One region of the Staphylococcus capitis subsp. capitis genome, then DNA from elsewhere that is predicted to be linked to it. Evidence: riboswitches for the same ligand, from Rfam matches in the RefSeq annotation. Region 1 holds a riboswitch; each other region holds the start of a gene.

Region 1 (6,236 bases):
ACTAACTGAAGCTGAAACAGCTTGACCGATAACCGGGAACCATTTTGTTTGTTTCGCAGCTGCACGTTTAGCTACATCTTTAATAACAACTTTTAAGAGTGCTTCTGAAACTTTTCTTCCTACGAATTGACTACCTTGAATTGCTGCTGCAGACATCACTCTTTCTCTCACATCATCACCCAATGAATTTACTTCTTTATGATCTAGACCATAAATTTTGTTTACATCCTCAATAATGTCTCTCATTAATTTGATATCCACACCGAAGTCTAATCCTGGAATAGGTACAATACTTGCACCTGAAGAAAGTATAGATTTCTTTTTAACTAAAGTTAGCGCTTGTTCTCGGCGACGCTCAAGTTCTTCTCTAGTCTTAGGTAAGTTATTTTTTTCTTTAATTTCTTCTATATTTAAAAGTTCATTGCCTACTTTGTTTGTAATATCATTTGTGAATTTACTTCTAATACCCAAATTCAAACATCCTTTCTTTGTTTTGTTTCAATAAAATCTTATACCCATTATTCTAAAATTTAATGCTTAATATCTATAAACACGGCTTTTAAATATTTTGAAGGTTTATAATGAGGATGTGTCTTGAAATCTTTAGGAAGGCCCATTACTTCTCTTATTTCAAACTCAACACCCTCTTCATCTAATGTCTTTTTAATCACATTTTTGAACGCCTTTAAAGAAAATGCACTTGAATTTGTACATAATAGTAATGACCCCTCTGGAGCTAATACACTCAAAGCTCCTTTAATAAGGGCACCATAGTCTTTCTGAACAGAGAATGTCTTTTTCTTATTACGAGCAAAACTTGGCGGATCAATAACTATTGTGTCATACTGAAGACCATGACGTGCCGCGTAGTTATAATAATCAAATGTATCCATTACATAAATATACTGAGATTTTGGATCAATAGCATTTAATCCAAAGTTTTCTTCCGTTAAGCCTCTTGAACGATTTGCTAAGTCAACACTTGTAGTTGAACGTGCATTTTGCGCTGCTATAACTGAAAATGCCCCAGTATAACTAAATTGATTTAATACATCTTTATCTTCGGAAAATTGATCCCTTAATTTCTTACGTACTTCCTTCTGATCTAAAAAGATACCTGTCATCAAACCATCTTCTAAATCTACATTATAAAATGTGAAATTTTCCTCAATAGTAATTGGAAACTCAGGTGCTTCACCTTCAACAAATCCCCCTGTATACTCTGTATCTTTAAATCGCATTTTTTCATATAAAGATGTAAAACCAAACACCATTTTAATTGCTTCCAAAATAAGGTATCTAAATTTATAAATTCCTTTTGAATACCATTGAATTAATAAATGGCTATCATAATTATCGATTGTTAAACCACCAACGCCGTCACCCTCAGCGTTAAAAAGTCTAAAAGCATTTGTACCATCAATATTAAAATAGTATTCTCTTTCATCTAATGCTTTTTCAAATAATTTTACGAAAAATTGAGTATTAATGTCTTCATTCTCATCGTAGCTTAATACCCAACCCAATCCTTTATGTTGACGGCCAACATAACCAGTAGCAATGTATTGCTGTTGATCAGTCACAATCTTAACTAAATCCCCTTCTTTTAAGTGATCATGTTGGTAAATATCTTCCTCATCTATTAAAGGATATTGATTAAGATATTTCGTTTCTTTACCTTTGTTCAACGTTGCTATTTTCATTTTCACCTTTACCTCACTTTCTATTCTCTTTTTCTAAAAATAAACCGTATGCACAATTTCAAAAATTATTTTAACAAATATCAGTCTGTAATTATATTTAAAAAAGCCACTGCTATTGAATAAACAATAACAATGACTTTTATTAATGAATTATGGTTTCTCTCCTAACTGTAATGAATAAGCAACAATCATTGCAATTAACATTAGCAGTAAAATTGGTGTGATGAAAATTGATAACAATAGACCGTGAATCATAATATTGATAAATTCAGTTAAGAATTTAAAGAATAAAATACTACCCATAAAGAGCTGTAGATAATAAAATTTATCTCTTAAGTAATAAGTTAAAGTCGTAGCAATAAAGATAATAATGATGAATAGTAATAAGATGAGTGTTACCCACTCTACGACATATTGTGTTTGTGAAAGTTCCCATTCTCCTGATAAGAACAAGGCGTTACGGTTATTAAATTCTAAGAATGTAAAGAATAATATAACAGCGCCACAGAACAACTCAACATACATTGGTTTAATCCATTTTGGCTTTCTCATCCAATTTGGAATATCATCTTCTTGTATATCTACAATATTTTTAACTTTCTCTTTAAATTTATCTCTTTTAGCTCTTATTTTATCTAAATCTACACTTCTTCTAGTCTTACGTGCATATTCTGTTGTCTTATCTTGTAGTTGTTTTAAGTGAACTTTAGTTTGATTAGATACGTTCCCTTTATTTGTTCTAGAAAGTTCAGGTTCTTCCTCACCTAACTCTTCTTTAGTTAATGGTAATGAGCGTCTTAAGAATAAGAAATTCCATATAGACATTTGGCCTAATAACCACATTATAATGAAGAATGTGTTCACACTTAAAATATCTATTGATTCAATTTCATTCGCATCTATACGACCGTATAAAAAAATTTGTGTAATTAAATAACTAATACCATATGTCACAATAATCCACATGTAGTGACTTTTACGGTTATTTTTATTTAATTCATCTTTATAAACAATGTAACCAATGTGAACGATGAACGGTATAATGAACACAATTGCGAAGAAACCATAAACTTGAGTCATTAATATTAATGTAATGATAAAATACATAATACCAATAACTAAGAAGAAAATGGATATGTCATAGTCATATTTTATAGTTCTAAATAAAGTATGACCTAAAAGCATAACTAAGATACCAAATAAAATAATGATAATGGCACTTATAATTGGGAAACTACCTATAAACCTACTCATCACTTTTATAATTTCAGCGAAGAATGCATTAAGAAATTCCCATACATTATGTACATGAGTATTAACTTTTTTGTCACCATTGAATTGTTTTATTAATGGTAAGTTAATTAGAATGATGAGACCTGTGAAAAGTGAAACGATACCGATAATGTAGCTAAATATGATCTCGGTGTGTTTCCTAAGAAAAGACATACTGTTCACCTCAAACGTTATTATATATGAAGATATTATAATTGTCTTTAAATTAACCATGAAATACGTCTAGAGACCTATTAGGGTTTATCTATAGAATAACGGGGTAAACTTAATGTGTAAACTATTATTCCTATATAAGGGGTGGAAATACTATGGGAAAAGAAGAATTTGAAAAGAAATCAGCTGAAAAAGCGAAAGAAACAGAAGAAAAACTAAAAGAGCAAAATGAAGAAAAGACTGATGATATTGAACAAACTAAAAAAGATGTACAAGATACATTAGACTAATTTTTATATATCGTAATCATGAAGCGCTCTCAAAGTTTTTGCTTTGAGAGTTTTTTTAATTAAAAACTTTACTAACTTATTTATCCATGTCTTTAAACAGCCTTGACAATACAACAGAAAAATCATACATTTAAGTTAAATTAAAAATATCGACGCACTAGGGGTGTATATTTACTGAGATGAGGAATCCCTCAAACCCTTTGAACCTGATCTAGCTAGATACTAGCGTAGGAAAGTGTAGTTAACTATAGAATCTAGATGAACTTACTTCATTAAGATATATCTTCTGACGCACAACTTTCCTAGGGAGGGTTGTGCGTTTTTTTAGGAGGAGACACAATGTCTAAAGGTTTAAAACTATCAGAAATACTTGTAACTGTATTAATTTCTGTAGTCTTTGCAATCATCTATAACTTATGGTGGTTCTTCTACAATATTACGCAAGTTGCAGGTATCCACTTAGAGCAACTTACATATGGCGTATGGTTCATGGCAGCAGTTGTTTGCTACTTAATTATTCCAAAACCAGGTATCGCAATCTTAGCTGAACTCGCTGCTGGAGCTGGAGAAACCATTGTAATGGGTAAATTTGATATACCTACAATTATCTATGCTTTATTACAAGGTGTAGCTTGTGAAATTATTTTTGCAATTTTTAAATATCAATCTCGTTCTGCAGCAGTAGCAATGCTTGCTGGTCTCGTAACTGCTCTCGCTACTTTTCCTGTAGATTATTTTTACGGTTATTTAAATGAAGTTGCTGGATGGAACTTATTTTTATACATTTTATTCCGCGCAATTAGCGGAATTGTTATCACAGGGTTAGTGTCATATTGGCTTGTTAAAGCACTCGACAAAACGGGAGTTACTAAACTCTTCAGACCTGCTTCTAAACATGATTATGACAACCTATAAGGGGATTTTTTAATTGTTAAAAGTAAAAAATTTACGCTTGAAATACCCAAACGGGGATAGAAAAATATTTGATAACTTAAATATTGAGATTAATGATAAAGAAAAAGTGCTTTTACTCGGTCCATCAGGATCGGGTAAAAGCACATTACTTAATGTACTAAGTGGTATTGTTCCTAATTTAATCGAACTACCAATGAAATATGATGAATTACATATCGATCGTCAAAGTGGTGTTATTTTCCAAGACCCTGATACGCAATTCTGTATGCCTAAGGTATACGAAGAGTTAGCTTTTGTGCTAGAAAATCGTAAAATCCCTCGTAGTGAAATGGATAATGAGATAAAAAAAGCGCTTGAATCAGTGAATTTAAAAGTTTCTGATCAAACTTATGTCAATCATCTAAGCGGAGGCATGAAGCAAAAATTAGCTATAGTAGAAACCATTTTACAAAGAGCGAAGACCTTATTCTTAGATGAACCAACTGCAATGTTAGATGTGCAGGCAACTGAGGATTTATGGAAGAAATTAATAGAATTGTGGGACGATCAAACAGTATTAATAGTTGAACATAAGGTTGAACACATCTGGCAACATGTCGATCGTGTACTATTAATGAATTATGAAGGAGAGATCATAGCTGATGGTACTCCTCAACACATCCTTAATGATTATGAACATTTACTAACTGAGTATGGCGTATGGCATCCCAAAGCCTGGAATAATGCGCCACGTCCTATTAATCTAGGTGATCAACCTTCTCATACCTTATTTAAATTTGAACAAGGTCAAATTGTGCGTGGTAAACAAACACTCTTTTCTATAGATGAACTTGAATTACATAAGGGAGAATGGCTAACTATAACAGGGAAAAATGGTGCTGGAAAAACATCTTTACTCGAATCGATACTTCAATTAATAAAATATAAAGGCCGAATGACCTATAAAAACGAAGAATTGAAAAAGATAAAACAAGCAGCGAAACATATGTATCTCGTGTATCAAAATCCAGAATTACAATTTATTACGAATTCTGTCTATGATGAAATTTACATTCATTACAATCATTTAGACCCTGAAAATGCTGAACAAGAAACCACTCAATTGCTTAAATTGCTACACCTAGATCAAGTGAAAAACCATCATCCCTTTGAAATATCAACGGGACAAAAACGGCGATTAAGCGTAGCGACTGCTCTTAGTTCAAAAGCACAAATTGTGTTATTAGATGAACCTACATTCGGTTTGGATAGTCATAATACATTCCAGCTTATTAAACTCTTCCAAGAACGTGTTAAGCAAGGACAAACAATTGTTATGGTTACACATGATTCTGAAATTATTCGTCGCTATCCAACACGTCGTTTACATGTTGAAGATGGCATACTTAAAGAGATTGAAGGTGAACACGTTGTTTGAAAGATGGAAGAAACGTCACACCTTTGTTGATGATGTAAATATTATTACGAAATTGATACTAGGGATAGCACTGTTTTTCTTTATAATTTTTATTCATAATTTCGATTTTATGATTTATATCGTGTTACTCATGTTCATTTTCTTACTATTATTTAATGGCACAGAATTTAAAATTACAGGTCTATTCATACTCGTTACCACCCTATTCGCACTACTATCATCACTATTTATGATTCTTTATGGAGATGGCGAGCATATGTTAGTGAAATTTGGAATTGTTCAAATCAGTGAAGAAAGTATTGTTCGCGGCTTACATCTTTCTTTAAGAACTATAACAGTATCAATGTTTGGTATTCTGATTGCATTAACATCTCAAATAGTTATGATTTTTTATAGTTTAATGCAACATCTGAAAATCAAACCTAAAATCGCTTATGCCTTTATGGCAGCGATTCGAATGGTACC
Region 2 (6,236 bases), 920 kb from region 1:
AATATTTGTTTCATTAATACCACCTATTGCTACAATAGGTAATTCTCCAACATAATCTCGCAATTTTGTAATCATATGAGGACCAACAGGAGCGTTAGCATCATCTTTTGACGTAGTGGTATACATAGGCCCTACACCTATGTAATCCACTTGAGATAAATCCGATTGTTGATACTCATCTAAATTACCCACACTCAAACCTATAATTTTATTTCTAAACTGCATAGCAAAATCTTTAACTTCTTTATCATCCTGACCAACATGAACACCATCAGCATCAATATATTTTGCTAACTCTATATCGTCATTGACAATGAATGGTACGTGATATCTCTCGCATTTTCGTTTTAAATTTATTGCTAACTGTTTCTTCTCTTCACCTATTAAAGATGATGGGCCCTTTTCACGAAATTGATACATAGTGATTCCGGCTTTCAAAGCCTCATCAAGTACTTGTTCAATGGTTCTATTTTCTGGTATGTCTTGAGTTCCACAAATAAAATATACTTGTAATTGCTCTGAGCTAAACATATAAGATTAAACCTCTACTTTATGTACATATTTTTCAAATGTTGTCTCATCAATTTGATACATTTGATCGAGCAATTCTGGTAAAAATGATCCAGGGCCATGGACATGGTTTTTATTTTCAGCTAATTCTGCAGCAATATTGTACACACTAACCGCTTCAATTAACTGTTCAATTTCTGGTCGAGTATTTCTAAATAAGAAGCTTGCCACTACTCCACCTAAAAGGCAACCTGCACCGGTAATTTTAGCTAGAAGAGGTGAGCCATTAGCAAGTTTAACAATTTGATTATTTTGTGCGACAACGTCTTCCTTACCTGTAATGACAATTGCTGTTTCGAGATTTTTATGGGCCTTTCTAGCAATTTCAACTGCATCAAGTGAACTATCACTATCTGTTCCTTTCATCGTAGTTTGAGAGTCAACAAGCGTAAGTAGTTCTGATGCGTTTCCCTTTATTACAGAAACTTCAATTTGTTCTAAAAATCTCTTACAAAATTGTTTTCTGTAAGAAGACGCGCCTACTGCCACGGGGTCGAAGACAATTGGCGTACCTTGTTCGTTAGCGATTCTCCCTATTTTCATGATATCTTCTTCATTATCATGAGTTAGTGTACCTATATTAATCACTAATGCACTTGCCACTTTGTAAAATTCTTCTGCTTCTTCAGGTGCTTCACTCATTGCTGGACTTGCTCCTAAACTAAGTAACCCGTTAGCTGTAAAATTTTTAACAACGTCATTGGTATAGCAAACAATAAGTGGATTTTCTGAACGTAATCTTTCTAAATTATTCATCATCTAAACCTACCTTCTTTAAATATGCAAAGTGATTCACTGGACCTCTTCCTTTACCAATTTCAGGCGTATGTTCAATACTCATTGAAATAAACGACTTAGCTTTTTCTACTGCTTGATATATAGAACGACCTTTAGCTAGTTCTGCAGTGATTACTGCTGAAAATGTACAACCAGTTCCGTGTGTATGTTTAGTATCGAAGCGTTTATTTTCAAAAGTATAAAAATCGTCCTTCGTAAATAAGAAATCTTTAGCGTTATTTAAATCAGCAGAATGACCACCTTTAATAACAACGCCTTTACTACCAATCTCATTGATAAAAATATCTCCTGCTTTGCGGATATTGTCTTCACTATCTATTTTTAAACCAGTAATTTCCTCTGCTTCAGGAATATTTGGTGTTACAACATCAGCTAAAGGTAATAAGGTAGTTTGTAAGTGAGATTTAGTATCATCGTCCATGAGTGAATCTCCACTCTTCGCCAACATAACAGGATCAATAACATAAGGAATATCTGAATACTTTTTCAAATAACTTTGTATCAGTTCCATTGTTTCTTTAGTTGCAATCATTCCTGTTTTTATAGCATGTGGTAATTCATCATCAAAAACACTATCAAGTTGCTCTTGTACCCAACTTGTTTCCAAATTATGAATGCTCTGAACACCTAGAGTATTTTGAGCGACAATGCTAGTGATTGCTGCCATACCGTATACGCCACATGAATGGAAAGATTTTAAATCAGCCATTACCCCTGCGCCACCAGTGGGATCTGTTCCAGCTATCGTTAATGCTATTTTAGGCTTGTTCATGGTTTTCTCCTCCAAAATCCCATTTTTCATCGATATAAGCCATATTAAAGAAATGGCGCTCATGTACTGTACTTTGCAAGAAGTTTTCTTTGATTTCTTGCTTTTCTTTATCAGTACATTCTTCCGTTAAACGATCCATCAATTGATCGAAAACATCAACAAGTGGATCCATTTCAGTACTATAAAAATCAAACCACTTTGCGGTAATTGAATCTTTATTTAATTTAGGATCTTTAATCGCACGCTTAGCTATAACTGCATATACGTAAGGACAAGGTGCCATTGCAGCTATAGTGTATGCTGCATTTTCATGAGCATAAGCATTATAATACATATGCTTAATATAGTGATCTCCACTTGGTGGCCAAACTTTTTCTTTAACAATTTCTTCATAAGATTCATTGATATAATCAGCCAGTACTTCATGTGCCTCTACTTCACCATCTAACATGAATTCAATCTGTTCGACTAAGAATTTTACATCTTGCATAGTGTGAACCTTTGGAATAAGTAAGGCATATAAGTTTGTAAATTCTTTTAAATATGATGCATCCGCTCTTAAATATTGACGTACTGCTTGTTTAGGTAAAGTCCCAGCTAATAATTCTTGAATAAAGTTATCATTGTAAATTCTTTCAATAATTGGTTGAGCTTCTTCCCTTAATTCTTGTGAAAATTTCATTAAATAAGCCTCCTTGGATAATAAAAAAACTACTTTCCAACAATGAAAAGTAGCTAAATCTGGGCATAGCGATGCTTATTTGATAAAGACTACTTTCCTACGTTGGTACTAACCAAATCAGGTTATAAGGGTCTGAATCATATCATCTCAGCCTTGTGGCTCCCCTAGTAGTTAATATTTATTTAATTCAATAATTACATTATCAAACGACTCTCACTAAATCAATTAAATGTGCTTCTAAATAAAAAAACCATCTTCTCATATTGAGAAGATGGTTAATAATCATATATTTAAATTATGCAGTTACCCATTGGCTAGCGCCTGCAGTGTTGTATAATTTAACTGCTGCAGCGTCTTGTACGCTTTCTGGAGCGTTAGCTGGAGATTGACCTTTATATTGTTCTGGAGCTACTGAATCCCAAGTTGATTGTAAGAATTGGAATTTACCAGCTGCGCCAGTTGAAGGGTTGATAGCGTGGATGTCGCCACCTGATTCACGTTGAGCAATTTGTTTTAAGTGTGAATTTAAGTTTACTGATGAACCACTTGAAGCTTGGTTTGATGAAGCTTGACTACTTGCAGTGTTGTTAGTTGGTGCACTGTAAGAAGTAGTTGCTTTAGCTTGTGGTTGTTGAGTTTGCTCAGTTTGTGGAGCAGAAGTTTGTTCTGGTTGAGCTTGTTGAGCTTGGCTAGTTTGTTGTTGTGAACTTACTTGGTCAGCTGAAGTTTGGTTGCTTACATCTTGTTGTGGAGTAGCTTGACCATTTTGTGCATAGTTCCAGCTCCAGTGAGTACCATTTGATTCAAAGTGATAATTGAAACCATTGTAATCAAAGTTTACGTTATAAGCACCTTTTTGGATAGGGCTTTCGTTTAATGATTGGTCATTTGATTGAGCTTTTTGAGCTAATTCTGCTTTATCAACGTTTGTTGCTTCACTTGCGTGTGCGTCGTGTCCAGCATTACCTGCTACAACGCCTAATCCTACTGCTAATGATGATGCAATAATTGTCTTTTTCATTATTAAAAATCCTCCTAAAAGTGATTTGTTTTCTTAACTAATTTACAAGTACTACTCTAACATCTGTATAAACAGTGTAGGTTACAGTGAAATAAAAAAAACAAGCTCTTTTTTACACTCGAATTACAATGAATATTAATTATAATTGGAATTAAATTTCTACTCAAAACTGTCATGACAGTTTTGAGATTGTATCGATTCTTAAACAAGTTTGTAATATAATTGAAATCTGTCAGATAATTATAAGTTGATTGAATGATTGATGACTTAAATATTAAAAGCGACCTTACTTTAATATTGGCCGATCAAAGTAGGTCGCTTGAGTATAATTGAAAGAAAAGGATAATTTAATTTTTATTAAAAATAGGATGGAGTTTAGGGAGAGAATTAATTTTTAAATATTAATAATTTCAATGTCGTCTGAATGATAAGTGTCTTCATCGTATTGATTTTGAGAGAGGATTTCATTATGTTTAGTTTTTGGAGACATAAATTTAATTGTTTCTACATATAGTTCGGTTACAAAATGCTTTTGTCCTTCTTTTTCATATTTTCTTGAACGCATTTGTCCTGTTATACCTACTAATGTACCTTGACTAGTATATTTTTCGATATTGGTTGCTGTTTTGCCGAAAGCTTTACACAATAAATAATCACTTGATATTTCATTATTTTCATCTTTGTAATTTCTTTCAGTTGCTACACAAAATGTTGCGACCTTACTATCCTCCTTCTCATAAATTTGAGCATCTTTAGTCAACCTTCCTACTATTACTATTTTGTTTAACATGTGTCACCTCCTTCTTGTAATACATAATAATTGACGGGTTATAATTTGGTCAAAATTACAAATACCCTTAAAATGATAGCTATTTGTAGTATGTTTTTGATATATTTAAAGAAAATAATCATTAATTAAGTTCATAACTGCTTATAATTTAATTTATTGTATATTTAAAAAACAATTGGGATGTGAAATAATGAAAACATTTAAGGCTGTTCGGTTTCAAATTGTAAATGAGAATGGTGGCGTTTCAGAATATGAAATCGAAGATGGCGTTATTATAAATAAAGAAGGTAGTGGAACAGGCTGGTTACTTGAGATTATTATTTCAAATGAGCACTATGAAACATTTAAAACATATATGGATGATAAACAATTATTAGATATTAGAGTAGTCATCACTAGACCTGCAAATGATCCAGCTTTATTTGATGCTACGGTTAAAAATGTCGCTAATTTTAAAAAATCAATGTCTGTTGTTTTGGAATGTCATATTTATACTTTAAGACAAGTCTATGCCGAAAGCTTACTAGAGGAATTGGTAGATGATGGTTTAACTGGTGAAGAGCTTAAGAAGACCTTTAATCGAATGATGCAATCTAAACCTAAACTAAAAGAAGAAAAATTTGAAAGAAATTAAATAAATAAAAAAAGGAGTGTAAAAGGAACTAATTCATCTCAATTAGTTCTTGATACACTCCTTTTATAATAAGGAATAGTTTAAGCATCTTGAATAGCAAATGTTAGTTCACAGCTACAAGCAAGTTGACCATCGACTGTAGCTTTCGCACTACCTTTACCGATTGGACCTTTAATTTTAGTAATTTCTACTTCTAACATTAACGTATCACCAGGTGTCACTTGTTTTTTGAAACGACATTTATCAATACCAGCGAATAAAGCTATTTTACCTTTATTCTCTTCATTGTTTAACATCGCTACGGCTCCAGTTTGAGCTAGTGCTTCAGTTATTAATACACCTGGCATTACTGCGTATTCAGGAAAATGCCCTTGGAAAAATGGTTCATTACCAGAAACTTGCTTTAAACCCACGCAACGTTTTCCTTCTTCATATTCAACAACTCTATCAATTAATAAGAACGGTTGTCTATGAGGGATAATTTGTTTAATTTGATTATAGTCAAAAATTGTTTCCATTACATTAAACCTCCGAAATGTAAACTTTGATGTTTAAAAATGATTTAATCATTAATACGTTTGATATCTGCACCAAGGTCTTTTAATTTTCCATGTAAATTTACATAGCCTCGATCTAAATGTTTAAGTTCAGTAACTTGAGTAGTACCCTCCGCAACTAAACCTGCTAAGATCAATGCTGCTGCAGCTCTTAAATCTGTAGCTTTAACTTGTGCGCCTTGTAATTGACTTTTTCCTTCAATTTTAGCACTTCTACCTTCAACATTAATATTTGCATTCATTCTTCTGAACTCGGCTACATGCATAAATCTATTTTCAAAGACCGTTTCAGTAATAACTTTATGCCCATTTGCTGTAAGTAATAAAGCCATCATTTGTGATTGCATATCAGTTGGGAAACCTGGATGTGGTAATGTTTTTACATCAACAGGCTTTAAGTCACCTTCAGCAG
Region 3 (6,236 bases), 1.2 Mb from region 1:
ATTGTCGTTCGCATGTACCATTTCATCGATTTTCAATATATGATTCAATAAATTTTCAAATTCTGAAGGTACGTCCACAGGCTTTGTCCATGGTCTTGAAGTTCGAGGTTGTTGTATTCCATTATAAATATGATCCATCATTTCAATAAGATCTTGTGGAATAGGACGAACATTTTTCTCATTTAATTCGAGTAACTCTGAATAGATACCTTGTGCTGCAGTATGTAGGAGTATTAACTTTTGGAAACGTGAACTTAACTTTCCATTACCACCTGATGTAGAAGTGATAAGGAGCTTTTCCGATGTTCTAAATTCAGTTACAGCATTTCTCGCGTATGTTTTAAACGCTTCAGGGTCATTATAATGATGTAACAAGTTATGAATTGTAGCAAAATCCGCGTTAATCGCTCTATCTTCTGCTTTAACTTTGGTAAATAAGATGGTTAACATTACAGTTATTGTCGCTAATATACCACCAATAAGAATGCCTAACCCACGTAGTAATGCTTCTTCTGGCGCATGAGGTAAATTAATAGGCAAACAATATGTTACTAAGAAGAAGGTAGAAGACGGTCCAGCTACTTTGAGTGCATTAAAAATATAATACGGTACCGCAACTACAACAAGTAAGATAAGACCAAATACTATCGGCTGTATAATCGTTAACGTACCTAACATCATACAAAGTGAGAACGACAGTGAGCAGATAATAACTGTTCTTAACATAGATTGCGTTGAGCCTTTAAACACATAGACATGTGCAAGTGTACCTGTTGATATTAATAAGCCAAAATTGAAAAATCCAAAAAAATAGCCTATTAAAGCAGGTATAATAAGTAATAATCCTTGTCTTAGCCCTTTATAATAATCAATTTTAGATTTATCAACACGGGTCAGTGAATTAAGTACGTGATTCACTTTAATCTTCCTTTCTAATTTACATCCCCAAATAAGAACATAAGAAAGAACGAGACAATTTAATTTTATGAGTTGAATAACATTGTCTCGTTCATTTTTTATAATCTATGATGTTCATAAGTGTTGCATTTACTTACCAATTATAACACTGATTATTCATTTATGTTGAACGTGCGAATTGAATTATTTTTCTACTGTTCGACTTTCATCTATCTTAGGTTCCTCAGTAATAAACTTACTAATATTTTGGCTAAATGTTTGGAAGTGTTCAGATTGATTGTGTTCTTCAACAGCATTTTCATCTTTATAATTTTCAACGACCACAAATGTATTCGCTTCGCTTACATCTTCATAGTGATGATAGAATAAATTTCCTTTTTCTTGTCTAGAATGTTCCACTAAGTCAGCCATTAATTGTAAGTAATCTTCGCGTTTATTTTCATCAACTTTAATCTTAGCATTAATGATAATCATATGAATCATCTCCTCAACTTCTTAACAGTTTAATACATAGATAACCTGAAACATCATGCTTTAAACTCTTGTAAATTCAGAAGAAAATAAAAAACATACTAAGATGAGTGGTTTGGGAATCTTAGTATGTTCGAGATAAAAATATTAATTTGATTGTTCTTCATCTACAACAAGTGGTTGATCTGGTTTAACGAAGAACCATAGAATAGCAGCTATAACTGCAGGAACAATTAATAATTGTAATGTCATTGACCAACCTAGTTGATCGACTACTATACCGGCAAGTAATGGGCTAATTAGTGCGCCGATGTTCCCCCATAAGTTCATCCAACCAGACACTGTGCCTGAGAAGTTACGACCAAGGTCAGTCGCTGCTGCCCAGCTCATACCCATTGAAATACCTACGCCACCTAAACATAAGGATAACCAAACAATTGTCATGTATAAGTTATCAGTATGAACTGCTAAAAAGATTGATACAGAGAACACTACAAATCCAGCGATAGCAATCGCACCACGCGCTACAAATCGTGACTGCCCAGAATTTAAAATTTTGTCTGAGATTGCCCCAGCTGAGAGTATAAGGAAGAACATAAACAACCATGGCAATGAACTGATTGCCATATCTTTGAAATCCACATGATATTGCTCAGCCAAATATGTTGGTAACCAAATTAAGAATAATGCGATAACGAATTGTACTACAAAATATTGTAGTGCAATTGCATAGAAACTAAAGTGACTTAAGAAACGTTTCCAAGGTGGTAAAGACTTTTCAGTTGCAACAATATCACGATGCTCAGTGATATATTTCTTCTACGCTTCACTTACCATTTTGTGATGCTCAGGTAAATCTTTAGCAATGATTGCCCATAAGATAGCCATAACAGTACCAACTGCACCAAAGATATAAAATGCTGCTTGCCAGTTAAAGGCATTAACAATTGCAATTGTGATAATCGGTGCTAGTACTGGTCCAAAATAAGACCCAGCTAGAAGAGCACTCGAAGCTCTTCCTTTTTCGTTTTTAGCAAACCAAAATGAGTTAAATACAGCATTCGATGGGTACATTGGGGCTTCACCCACTCCGAATAAAAATCTTACAAAATATAATAAACCGTGATGTTTAATCATACCTGTCAAAATTGTGAATGCACTCCACCATACGAGAGCTATAGTAATCATTTTACGAGGACCAAATTTCTCAGATAACATTCCAGAAGGCACTTGCATAAATGCATAACCTAGTGAGAAAAATGAGGCTAATAAACCAAATTGTGTTTTTGTCATACCTAAATCTTTCATCATTGGAGCTGCAATATATGAAATATTAGACCTATCCATATATGCAATTACACCGATGAGGAAGAACCCAATTGCAAAATACCAGCGTACATTACTGCGTTTTTCATTCATATTTGTTTCCTACTTCCATTTAAATTATGTTGTTTCTATATAAGATGTCGTTAAGTTTCAGAAATTCCCTGCGATGACTGTTAAAACTACCCTTTTTAGAACAACTTTTTAAAGTTGTAGCGCTACAATTTTTATATAATATAGCACGTTGTGAAAACGGTTACAATAGTTTAGACGAAATTTCTTTAAAAAATGTATATTTTTCGTATATTTTACTGGAATCTCCAGTTTTAAGCATGTGATTTAGATTCACTTATATAATGGTGTCTAAAACCATATTTTTTATAAAATTGAGTAGCTTAAAACATTAAAGTAATTATTTTTTATTCATTATATGAAGCATATATGTAATTTTATGCATAAATTGAATATGATTAATAAAAGCTAAAGAAGTTTGAAGAATATTCCTAAAAATAGTAAACTGAATTCAAAGAAAAAGTTTGAAATTTTTTGATACAATTTCATATCAATCCACTGGAAGTGCCTTTGTTTAGGGCTGAGAGTAAAGAAGTGACTTTATAATTCCTAGAACCTGATCCAGTTCATACTGGCGTAGGGAAGTGGCGACAAGAGAGTTTTAGGACTTATATAGATGATTTAAGCGCTATTTCCCATTCAGGGAGGTAGCGTTTTTTTATTTATAAATTTGAGGTGATGCACATATTTATCGCAATAACTTACGATAAGACACTTACAACACAAGACTTAGAACACTTCTTAAATATCGAGGAAGGTATTGATGCCCTATTAATTCGGACGTCTATGCCAAAAAATGAATTAAAGAAGATTTTGATTCAACTCATTAACCAAGGTTTTCCTAAGGATAAAATGATTATTCATAGTGACACGGCATTATTAGAAGAATTAAACCTTAGTCGTATTCATTTTAAAGAAAATGTTAAAACAGCTTTTGCATATAAAAAATCACATCCAGAAATCCAAGTGGGTATGTCCACACATAGCATAGATACTATTTATACATGTATAGATGAAGGAATTGATTATGTTTTTTACGGTCATATTTTCCCTACTCCCTCACATCCGCATGACGCGCCACGTTCACATGATGAAATTGTAGAAGCATTAACTCTACCTATACCTATTTATGCTATCGGAGGAATTTCTGAACAAACGATTTCAAAGCTGGAATATGGATTTGATGGTATTTGTGCTATTTCATTTTTCATGAATGCGTCTTTAAAAGAAATTAAGGAATTAAGAAGGAAGTGGTTGCAACATGCATGATGTACTTATTATTGGCTCTGGTGTCATAGGTATGTCAATTGCTAGACAATTAAGCGCAACAAATTATGACATCGCGATCATCGACCGAGATGTTCCAGGTAAACATGCTTCATATAAAGCTGGAGGCATGTTAGGAGCACAAAATGAGTTTATTGAAGATAACGATTTATATAAATTAGCCATTGAATCGCGTGGGATGTTTCCTAAATTAAGCGAATCTTTATTAAATGAGACTGGAATCGACATACAGTTCAAAGATTCAGGACTTATTAAGATTGCTAACCAAGAAGATGACCTCGAATCACTCACACGTCAATATGAGTTCCTTAGACAAATGGATTCTAGTGTCAAACTACTATCCAATGATGAACTTATACAGCTTACCAATGGGAATGTTGAACCAGCTTATGGCGCAATTCATATACCAAATGATGGTCAAATCAATGCTAATAAATACACGAAAGCTTTGTTTAAATCGTTACAACAACATCACATCACACGATATTATCACCAAGAGGTTCAATCGATTGATAGAAGAAATGGCTACTACGCTGTGTGTACTGACCAAATGTCACCTATTGAAGCACATAAAGTGATCATTGCAAGTGGTGCTTGGTCCTCTCAATTATTAAAAAACTACTCTCTTCCTAGAGAAGTCATTGGAGTTAAAGGCGAAGTTCTATTACTGGAACATGATGAACTAGAACTTAAAGAGACATTATTTATGACTAATGGATGTTATATCGTTCCAAAACAACCCAATCGTTTCTTAATAGGAGCAACAAGTGAATTTAACAATTACTCTGTAGGCACATCAAAAGGCGGTTTAAATTGGCTTTTAGATCATGCAAGCGCTCGTGTTCCAGAACTTAAGAATAGTCGTGTTCTAAAAGAATGGTCAGGTGTTCGTCCTTACACGAATAATGAAATGCCAATGATGGATCAAATTGATGATGGCTTGTTCGTTGTTACAGGGCACTACCGTAATGGGATTTTATTATCTCCCGTAATTGGACGCGATATAGCAAATTGGTTAATTTCTGGCATTAAACCACCCCGTTATTCAAGCTTTAGTGTGAAAAGGAGGAACAATTATGAAGTGTATTATTAATGGAGACTCATTCAACTTTGACCAAGAACAATCAATTTATGATGTTTTAACAGCGCTAGAATTAGATCCTAAGCGCGTCATCGTTGAATTCAATAAAGAATTAATTAAACAAGATAAGTATCATGAACATACTGTTAGAGAAGATGATCGATTAGAATTATTAGAAATTGTTGGAGGCGGATAAAATGTTTAAAATTGGAAATTTAGAATTACAATCTCGTTTATTATTAGGTACTGGTAAATTTGACAATGAAGATATTCAATCACAAGCGATTGCAGCTTCAGAAACCAATGTTTTAACCTTTGCTGTTCGTCGTATGAATTTATATGATCGTGATTTACCTAATCCTTTAGCTAACGTTAACTTAGAAGACTTTATTACTTTTCCGAATACAGCAGGTGCTAAAACAGCTGAAGAAGCAATTAGAATTGCTGAAATTGCTAACCATGCAGGTGTATGTGACATGATTAAGGTTGAAGTTATTGGCGATGACGAAACGTTACTTCCTGATCCATTTGAAACATATGAAGGTTGTAAGGTACTTTTAGAAAAAGGATATATCGTATGTCCATATATCTCAAATGACCTCGTCTTGGCGAAACGTTTGGAAGAACTAGGTGTACATGCAGTCATGCCACTTGCATCCCCTATTGGAACTGGTCGTGGTATTAATAATCCACTTAATTTAAGTTATATTATTGAAAATGCAAATGTACCGGTTATTGTTGATGCAGGTATCGGTTCACCGAAAGATGCATGTCATGCAATGGAGCTAGGCGCTGACGGTATATTACTCAACACAGCGATTTCTGCAGCTAAAGATCCTGTTAAAATGGCTGAAGCAATGAAGCTTGGAATTAATGCGGGTAGACTTTCATACGAAGCTGGACGTATACCAGTAAAATATACTGCACAAGCATCAAGCCCTACTGAAGGTTTAGGTTTTCTATAATGTCACGCTACGATAGACAAACGAGATTTCACCCTTTTGGCGAAGACGGACAACATCAACTCTCTACATCACAAATACTTGTCTTTGGTGCTGGAGCTCTAGGGAGCCATATCATAGAC
Region 4 (6,236 bases), 500 kb from region 1:
GCAGCAATTGAAGAAAAAGAAAAGGTTGCTAAATAGAAAATCTTATATAATTAATAAAGTAGTTTAGCTAAAACTTACTCCTTTTAAAATTAAAACTTTTAAAAGGAGTTTTTTATATTTTAAATCCAATGTATCTATAACATACGTAAATAACTAAACTTGTAAGTTTGATATGGTAATGTTTAACTAATAAAGAGTACATAATTATATTTGTACATTTATTTTGAATACTTAGAAAACTCGTTGAATAGTATAAATGCGATTGATATAATTTAGAGTAACTATTCAATTCGGAGAAATTACTAGGAGGCTATATTCATGTCAGAAAAGGTAAAATTTGAACAACGAGATACATTGAAAGAAAAACCAGACACATCGAAATTAGGATTCGGTCAATATTTTTCAGACTATATGCTAAGTTTGGATTATGATGCAGATAAAGGTTGGCATGATATGAAGATTGTACCTTATGCACCATTTGAAATTTCACCAGCAGCACAAGGTTTACATTATGGTCAAGCGGTATTTGAAGGGCTTAAAGCATATAAACACAACGGTGAAGTGGTATTATTCCGACCAGACCAAAACTTTAAACGTATTAATAATTCTTTAGCGCGTTTAGAAATGCCAGAAGTTGACGAAGAAGCATTATTAGAGGGATTAAAACAACTTATTGATGTTGAACGTGACTGGGTACCAGAGGGTGAAGGGCAATCATTATATATTCGTCCATTCGTATTTGCTACGGAAGGTATTCTAGGTGTACGTGCATCTCAACAATATAAGTTATTAATCATTTTATCGCCTTCAGGTGCGTATTATGGTGGAGACACGTTAAAAACTACTAAAATTTATGTTGAAGACGAATATGTTCGTGCCGTACGTGGAGGAGTAGGATTTGCGAAAGTTGCCGGTAACTATGCTGCTAGTCTACTTGCACAAACTAATGCTAATAAATTAGGTTATGACCAAGTATTATGGCTAGATGGTGTGGAACAAAAATATGTCGAAGAAGTTGGAAGTATGAATATCTTCTTCGTTGAAAATGGAAAAATAGTCACACCTGCATTAAATGGAAGTATCTTACCAGGTATTACTAGAAAATCAATTATTCAATTAGCTGAAGACTTAGGTTACGAAGTTGAAGAAAGAAAAGTTTCAATTGACGAATTATTCGACGCTTACGACAAAGATGAACTTACAGAAGTATTTGGTGCAGGTACTGCAGCGGTTATTTCTCCAGTAGGTACGTTACGCTATGAAGACAGAGAAATTGTTATTAATAATAATGAGCCAGGTGAAATCACTCAAAAATTATATGACACATATACTGGTATTCAAAGCGGTAAATTAGAAGATAAATATGGTTGGAGAGTTGAAGTCCCTAACTATTAATGTGTTATACACTGAAAGAGCTTTCTCATTCGAGAAAGCTCTTTTTTGTGAAATAAAGAAACCATAATCCACTTTTCTATAATTATTGAAGTCTCTATATTACAATAATATGTAAATGAATGTACTACAAAAAATCATTTTCAGGAGAGAAGTAAAAATGGAATGGATATTATTTGATAAAGATGGCACGCTAATAGAATTTGATAAGAGTTGGGAAAAAATCGGTGTGCGCCTTGTTGATAAACTATTAGAGACATTTCCTGTACACGACAAAGAAGTAGCACACCGTCAACTTGGAATTGTTGACGATAAAATTGTTCCTGATTCAATTATGGGTTCAGGATCATTAGGAGATATGATTAAATCTTTTAATAAAGTTACTGGAGAAGATACATCTGATTGGGCAAGAAATACTAGCCAAGAACTTGTTGATACTCGTGTTCCTGAAAATAATTGGATTGAAGGTGTACAAGAGACTATTCAGGAACTTAGAAACGAAGGTTATAAAATTGGTATTGTCACTAGTGATACCAAAAAAGGCGTAGATCAATTTCTAGAAGAAACGCAATCTAAAGAATTATTTGATTTAATTATTTCTACAGAAACTCATGCTGAAGAAAAACCCAATCCAAAAGTGTTGAATCCTTTATTTGATGCTTATGATGTTTCACCAGATCAAGTTGCTATCATTGGTGATACTACAAATGATATGAAAACTGCGGTAAACGCTAAATTAGGTTTAAGTATAGGAGTACTAACTGGTATCGCAAAAAGAGAGGAACTTCATGAAGCGGATGCGGATGTCATTATTGACAGTGCTAAAGATGTAAAACAAATTTTAGATCAATATAAAAAATAGCAAAATTAATTAAAAAGCATGGATATTTGAGTGAGTTCAAGTAACCATGCTTTTATTATATTTGTCTTTAAAAAAAGAGGTTTCACTCTACATTTAAATTTAGATGTAAGTTTTAATCGATATTTTCTATTAAACATCATACATTAATTCATTGTTAACCCACCATCAACAGTTAAATTCTGGCCAGTGATACCACTTGCTTCATCAGAAGCTAGATAAGCAACCATATTTGCTACATCTTGTGGCGTAGTCACTTTTTTGAGCGGTGTCGTTTGAGCGATTAAGTCGAATACCTCAGGCGTCGTTACTGCACTAGCATCAGTAGTTTTTAATAATCCCCCAGAAACCACATTGGCTGTTACACCATATTGACCTAGCTCTGCAGCGATATTACGAGTAAAACCTATTAAGCCAGCTTTAGCAGTCGTGTATTCATGATAGGGGACGACTGGATTTTGATATAGATTTGTTCCAATATTAATAATTCTGTCTGCCTGTTTTTCAATAAATTGAGGTATGACACTTTGTGTAACATTAAATGCAGCTTTTAAAGTGCCATCAAGTTGTTGTTGATAATCTTCACAAGTTAAATCTTTGAAGTTCTTTTGTTGGTTTGGATCAAACTTAAAATTAACTAGTGCATTATTAATAACAATGTCTATATTACCAAAATGTTCCTTTGCAACTTTGACCATTTGGTTAACTTCGGCACGTTCTGTCACATCAGCTTGAATTGCAATTGCTTTTTCATTACTAATATTCTCAATCAATTTTTCAGCTTTTTCTCTGCTATGTTTATAATTCACAACAACGTTATAACCTTTATTAATTAATGTTTGAGCAATTACCGCTCCTAAACCACGGCTACTTCCAGTAATAATTGCAGTTTTTGCCATTTTTAATCCTCCTAAAATTTTTTAAAAAAAGAAGCGCAACTTCCGTAAAAAAGTTGTGCTTCTTAGTCATCACATATTATGACAAATTAATATTAAGAGCGTCATCACACTTTCCTACGCTAGTTTAAACTAGATTCAGGTTCAAAGGGTTTGGATAGATTCCATCTCAGTTAAAAACACCCCTAGTGTAATTCATTAACTTGTAGTATTAACCTATATATAATTAGATCGGTTGTCAAAAAATAGAATATAAGCAAAGTTTCAATTCACTTTAAGGTCTTGTATCAACTTGGCGATGAGTCTGGATGATATGAGCTATTTTATCGATAATTGGGTCTAGTGAATCCAGATTTTCGTGAATATCATACTCATTAATATTGACGCGCACCACTGGACAAGCATCAAAATTATTAATCCAATCATCGTAACGTTTGAATAATTTTTTCCAATATTCAGGGTCTGTATTAATTTCCATATCACGACCACGTTGCTTAATACGATCAATCACTTCATCATAATCACATTCTAAATAAATTAACACATCTGGTTTAGGAAAATAAGGTGTCATTACCATAGCGTTAAATAATTCTGAATACGTGTGAAAATCTTCCGGGCTCATTGTACCTTGTTCTTCATGCATTTTCGCAAAAATATCAACATCTTCATAAATAGAACGGTCCTGTACGAAGCCACCACCATATTCAAACATACGCTTTTGTTCTTTAAAGCGTTCCGCTAAAAAGTAAATTTGTAGATGAAAACTCCAACGCTCAAAATCATGATAGAATTTATCTAAATAAGGATTATGATCAACATTTTCAAAAGAAGTTTTAAAATTTAATTTATCAGCAAGCGCCTGTGTTAATGTTGACTTTCCGACGCCCACAGTACCTGCAATAGTGATAATCGCATTTTGAGGAATACCAAAATTATTCATCTATATTATCTCCAATCATTGGTTTTATTAATTCTAAAATTTCTTTATAGTCGTCACTATTGTTAACAAAATCTTTCTCAGTTGTGTCAATACGTATGACATTCGCGCCCTCATTTTTCAAGGATTCATAATAAGCTTTATAATCTTGTTTCAGCTTTAATAAATAATCATCCTCAATAGTATGTTCAAAATTACGATTACGTTTAGCTATTCTAGCTTTGAGAACATCTAAATCTGCATCTAAAAAGATAATCATATTAGGCATTTCAAGATCTTCAGTCAAAATATCATAAATGCGACTGAATTTATCGAACTCTTTCGAATCTAATGTGTTATTTGCAAATATTTTATTTTTATGTATGTGGTAATCACTTACAACGCCTTGTTCTAACGCCTCGATATCTTGAATTTGTTTATATCTGTTACATAAAAAGAACATTTCTGTTTGAAAGCTCCACTTTTCTATGTCGTCATAAAAGTCTGATAGAAAAGGATTTTCGTCAACAATTTCTTTCTCTTCGTAATAACCAAGCGTTTGACTTAGCATTCGTGCAAGTGAAGATTTACCAACACCTATAGGTCCTTCAATTGCAATAAATGGTTTATTCATATTCACTTCTCCAAATGTTAAAATAGACAATGAGTATTGTACCATAAGTGAGGTATTGCAACACATATGAGAACTGATAAAGATTACATGCGTTTAGCAATCAAAGAAGCTCAGAAAGCACAAGCTCTAGGGGAGGTGCCCATTGGAGCTGTCATTGTTAAAAATGATCAAGTCATTGCACACGCTCATAATTTAAGAGAATCCTTACAACTACCTACTGCACACGCTGAACACATTGCGATTGAACGTGCATCTAAGGTAGTGGGTAGTTGGCGTTTAGAAGAATGTACTCTTTATGTCACCCTTGAACCCTGCGTGATGTGTGCAGGAGCCATCGTGATGAGTCGAATACCACGAGTGGTTTATGGTGCTGTTGATCCTAAGGGAGGATGTACCGGCAGTTTGATGAACTTGTTAGAGAAGCCTCAATTCAACCACAGAGCTATTGTTGAGTCGGGTATTTTGGAAAATGAATGCAGCACACTTTTACGTGATTTCTTCAAAAATATTCGCCAACAAAAGAAGGCACTCAAACAAGCAAAGATACAAAATGACACAAATTTGTTAGAATAATTGTGTATGAAAAGAGTGACAATACATGCTAACCTTTTCAAAAATTAAATTTAAAAACCTAAATTAAAAATAAATACCTACAAACGGGAAGAAACGAGGTCAACGAATGATAGAGCTAATTGCAACAGATATGGATGGAACGCTCCTTAATGCTGCACACGAAATTTCTCAAGAGAACCAAGAAGCGATTAAATTTGCACAAGAACATGGTATCACTGTTGTTATCGCGACAGGGCGTGCATTTTACGAAGCGAATACACCAGTTGCTGAAACAGATTTAAAAGTACCATATATCTGCTTGAACGGAGCCGAAGTTCGCGATGAAACGTTCAATATTATGAGTACATCTCATCTTAATCATTCTTTAGTGAGTAAGATAACGTCTACATTGAAAGAAAAAGACATATATTATCAAGTTTACACAAATAGAGGGATTTATACGGAAAATCCTCAAAGAGACTTAGAAATTTATATTGATATCGCTGAACGTGCTGGTCAAAAAGCAGATGTTGAGAAAATCGAGAACAGTATTCAAAAACGTATAGATAATGGAACTTTAAAAATTGTTGATAATTATGACAAAATTGAAGATATTCCTGGTGAATTAATCATGAAAATTTTAGCGTTCGATTCTGATTTAGAAAAAATTGATCTTGTAGGTCAAGAATTAGCTCAATCACCAAACCTTGCAGTTTCTTCATCTTCAAGAGGTAATTTAGAAATTACACATTCAGATGCGCAAAAAGGCATAGCTTTATCTACTATTGCGAAACAACTCGGCATTGATTTAAAAGATGTCATGGCACTAGGGGATAACTTAAATGATGTCTCAATGCTTGAAAGAGTCGGTTATTCGGTCGCAATGGATAATGCTGCACCAGAAGTTAAGACAGTCGCTAAGTATGTGACTGATTCAAATGAAAACAGCGGAGTCGGTAAAGCAATTAAGAAATTTTTAAAAGAAGA

The links. A riboswitch is a leader RNA that binds a small molecule or an ion and turns the genes downstream of it on or off. The one in region 1 is predicted to bind thiamine pyrophosphate.
Region 2: it holds a riboswitch for thiamine pyrophosphate, as region 1 does, so the genes downstream of both, tenA (thiaminase II) here and V6C74_RS08475 (ECF transporter S component) in region 1, are expected to answer to the same signal.
Region 3: it holds a riboswitch for thiamine pyrophosphate, as region 1 does, so the genes downstream of both, V6C74_RS02045 (thiamine phosphate synthase) here and V6C74_RS08475 (ECF transporter S component) in region 1, are expected to answer to the same signal.
Region 4: it holds a riboswitch for thiamine pyrophosphate, as region 1 does, so the genes downstream of both, V6C74_RS11055 (3-oxoacyl-ACP reductase) here and V6C74_RS08475 (ECF transporter S component) in region 1, are expected to answer to the same signal.

What each region holds. Positions count from the first base shown of each region.
Region 1 is NZ_CP145263.1:1,703,277-1,709,512, forward strand. Features, by position in the region: gene V6C74_RS08455 (hypothetical protein) at 1-471, opposite strand, end outside; gene V6C74_RS08460 (class I SAM-dependent rRNA methyltransferase) at 531-1,703, opposite strand; gene V6C74_RS08465 (hypothetical protein) at 1,854-3,149, opposite strand; gene graF (glycopeptide resistance-associated protein GraF) at 3,305-3,439, shown strand; TPP riboswitch at 3,589-3,690, shown strand; gene V6C74_RS08475 (ECF transporter S component) at 3,779-4,354, shown strand; gene V6C74_RS08480 (ABC transporter ATP-binding protein) at 4,368-5,771, shown strand; gene V6C74_RS08485 (energy-coupling factor transporter transmembrane protein EcfT) at 5,764-6,236, shown strand, end outside.
Region 2 is NZ_CP145263.1:785,054-791,289, reverse strand. Features, by position in the region: gene thiE (thiamine phosphate synthase) at 1-531, opposite strand, end outside; gene thiM (hydroxyethylthiazole kinase) at 538-1,326, opposite strand; gene thiD (bifunctional hydroxymethylpyrimidine kinase/phosphomethylpyrimidine kinase) at 1,319-2,140, opposite strand; gene tenA (thiaminase II) at 2,127-2,822, opposite strand; TPP riboswitch at 2,900-2,998, opposite strand; gene V6C74_RS03935 (transglycosylase family protein) at 3,118-3,843, opposite strand; gene V6C74_RS03930 (single-stranded DNA-binding protein) at 4,238-4,633, opposite strand; gene V6C74_RS03925 (YwpF-like family protein) at 4,824-5,267, shown strand; gene fabZ (3-hydroxyacyl-ACP dehydratase FabZ) at 5,348-5,785, opposite strand; gene murA (UDP-N-acetylglucosamine 1-carboxyvinyltransferase) at 5,830-6,236, opposite strand, start outside.
Region 3 is NZ_CP145263.1:416,542-422,777, reverse strand. Features, by position in the region: gene V6C74_RS02060 (FUSC family protein) at 1-918, opposite strand, end outside; gene V6C74_RS02055 (putative quinol monooxygenase) at 1,102-1,392, opposite strand; partial or broken gene V6C74_RS02050 (MFS transporter) at 1,537-2,808, opposite strand; TPP riboswitch at 3,275-3,384, shown strand; gene V6C74_RS02045 (thiamine phosphate synthase) at 3,463-4,053, shown strand; gene thiO (glycine oxidase ThiO) at 4,046-5,164, shown strand; gene thiS (sulfur carrier protein ThiS) at 5,148-5,348, shown strand; gene V6C74_RS02030 (thiazole synthase) at 5,350-6,117, shown strand; gene V6C74_RS02025 (thiazole biosynthesis adenylyltransferase ThiF) at 6,117-6,236, shown strand, end outside.
Region 4 is NZ_CP145263.1:2,208,201-2,214,436, reverse strand. Features, by position in the region: gene V6C74_RS11070 (NAD-dependent epimerase/dehydratase family protein) at 1-36, shown strand, start outside; gene V6C74_RS11065 (branched-chain amino acid aminotransferase) at 319-1,395, shown strand; gene V6C74_RS11060 (HAD family hydrolase) at 1,553-2,254, shown strand; gene V6C74_RS11055 (3-oxoacyl-ACP reductase) at 2,398-3,150, opposite strand; TPP riboswitch at 3,245-3,344, opposite strand; gene V6C74_RS11050 (deoxynucleoside kinase) at 3,422-4,087, opposite strand; gene V6C74_RS11045 (deoxynucleoside kinase) at 4,080-4,697, opposite strand; gene tadA (tRNA adenosine(34) deaminase TadA) at 4,764-5,270, shown strand; gene V6C74_RS11035 (Cof-type HAD-IIB family hydrolase) at 5,377-6,236, shown strand, end outside.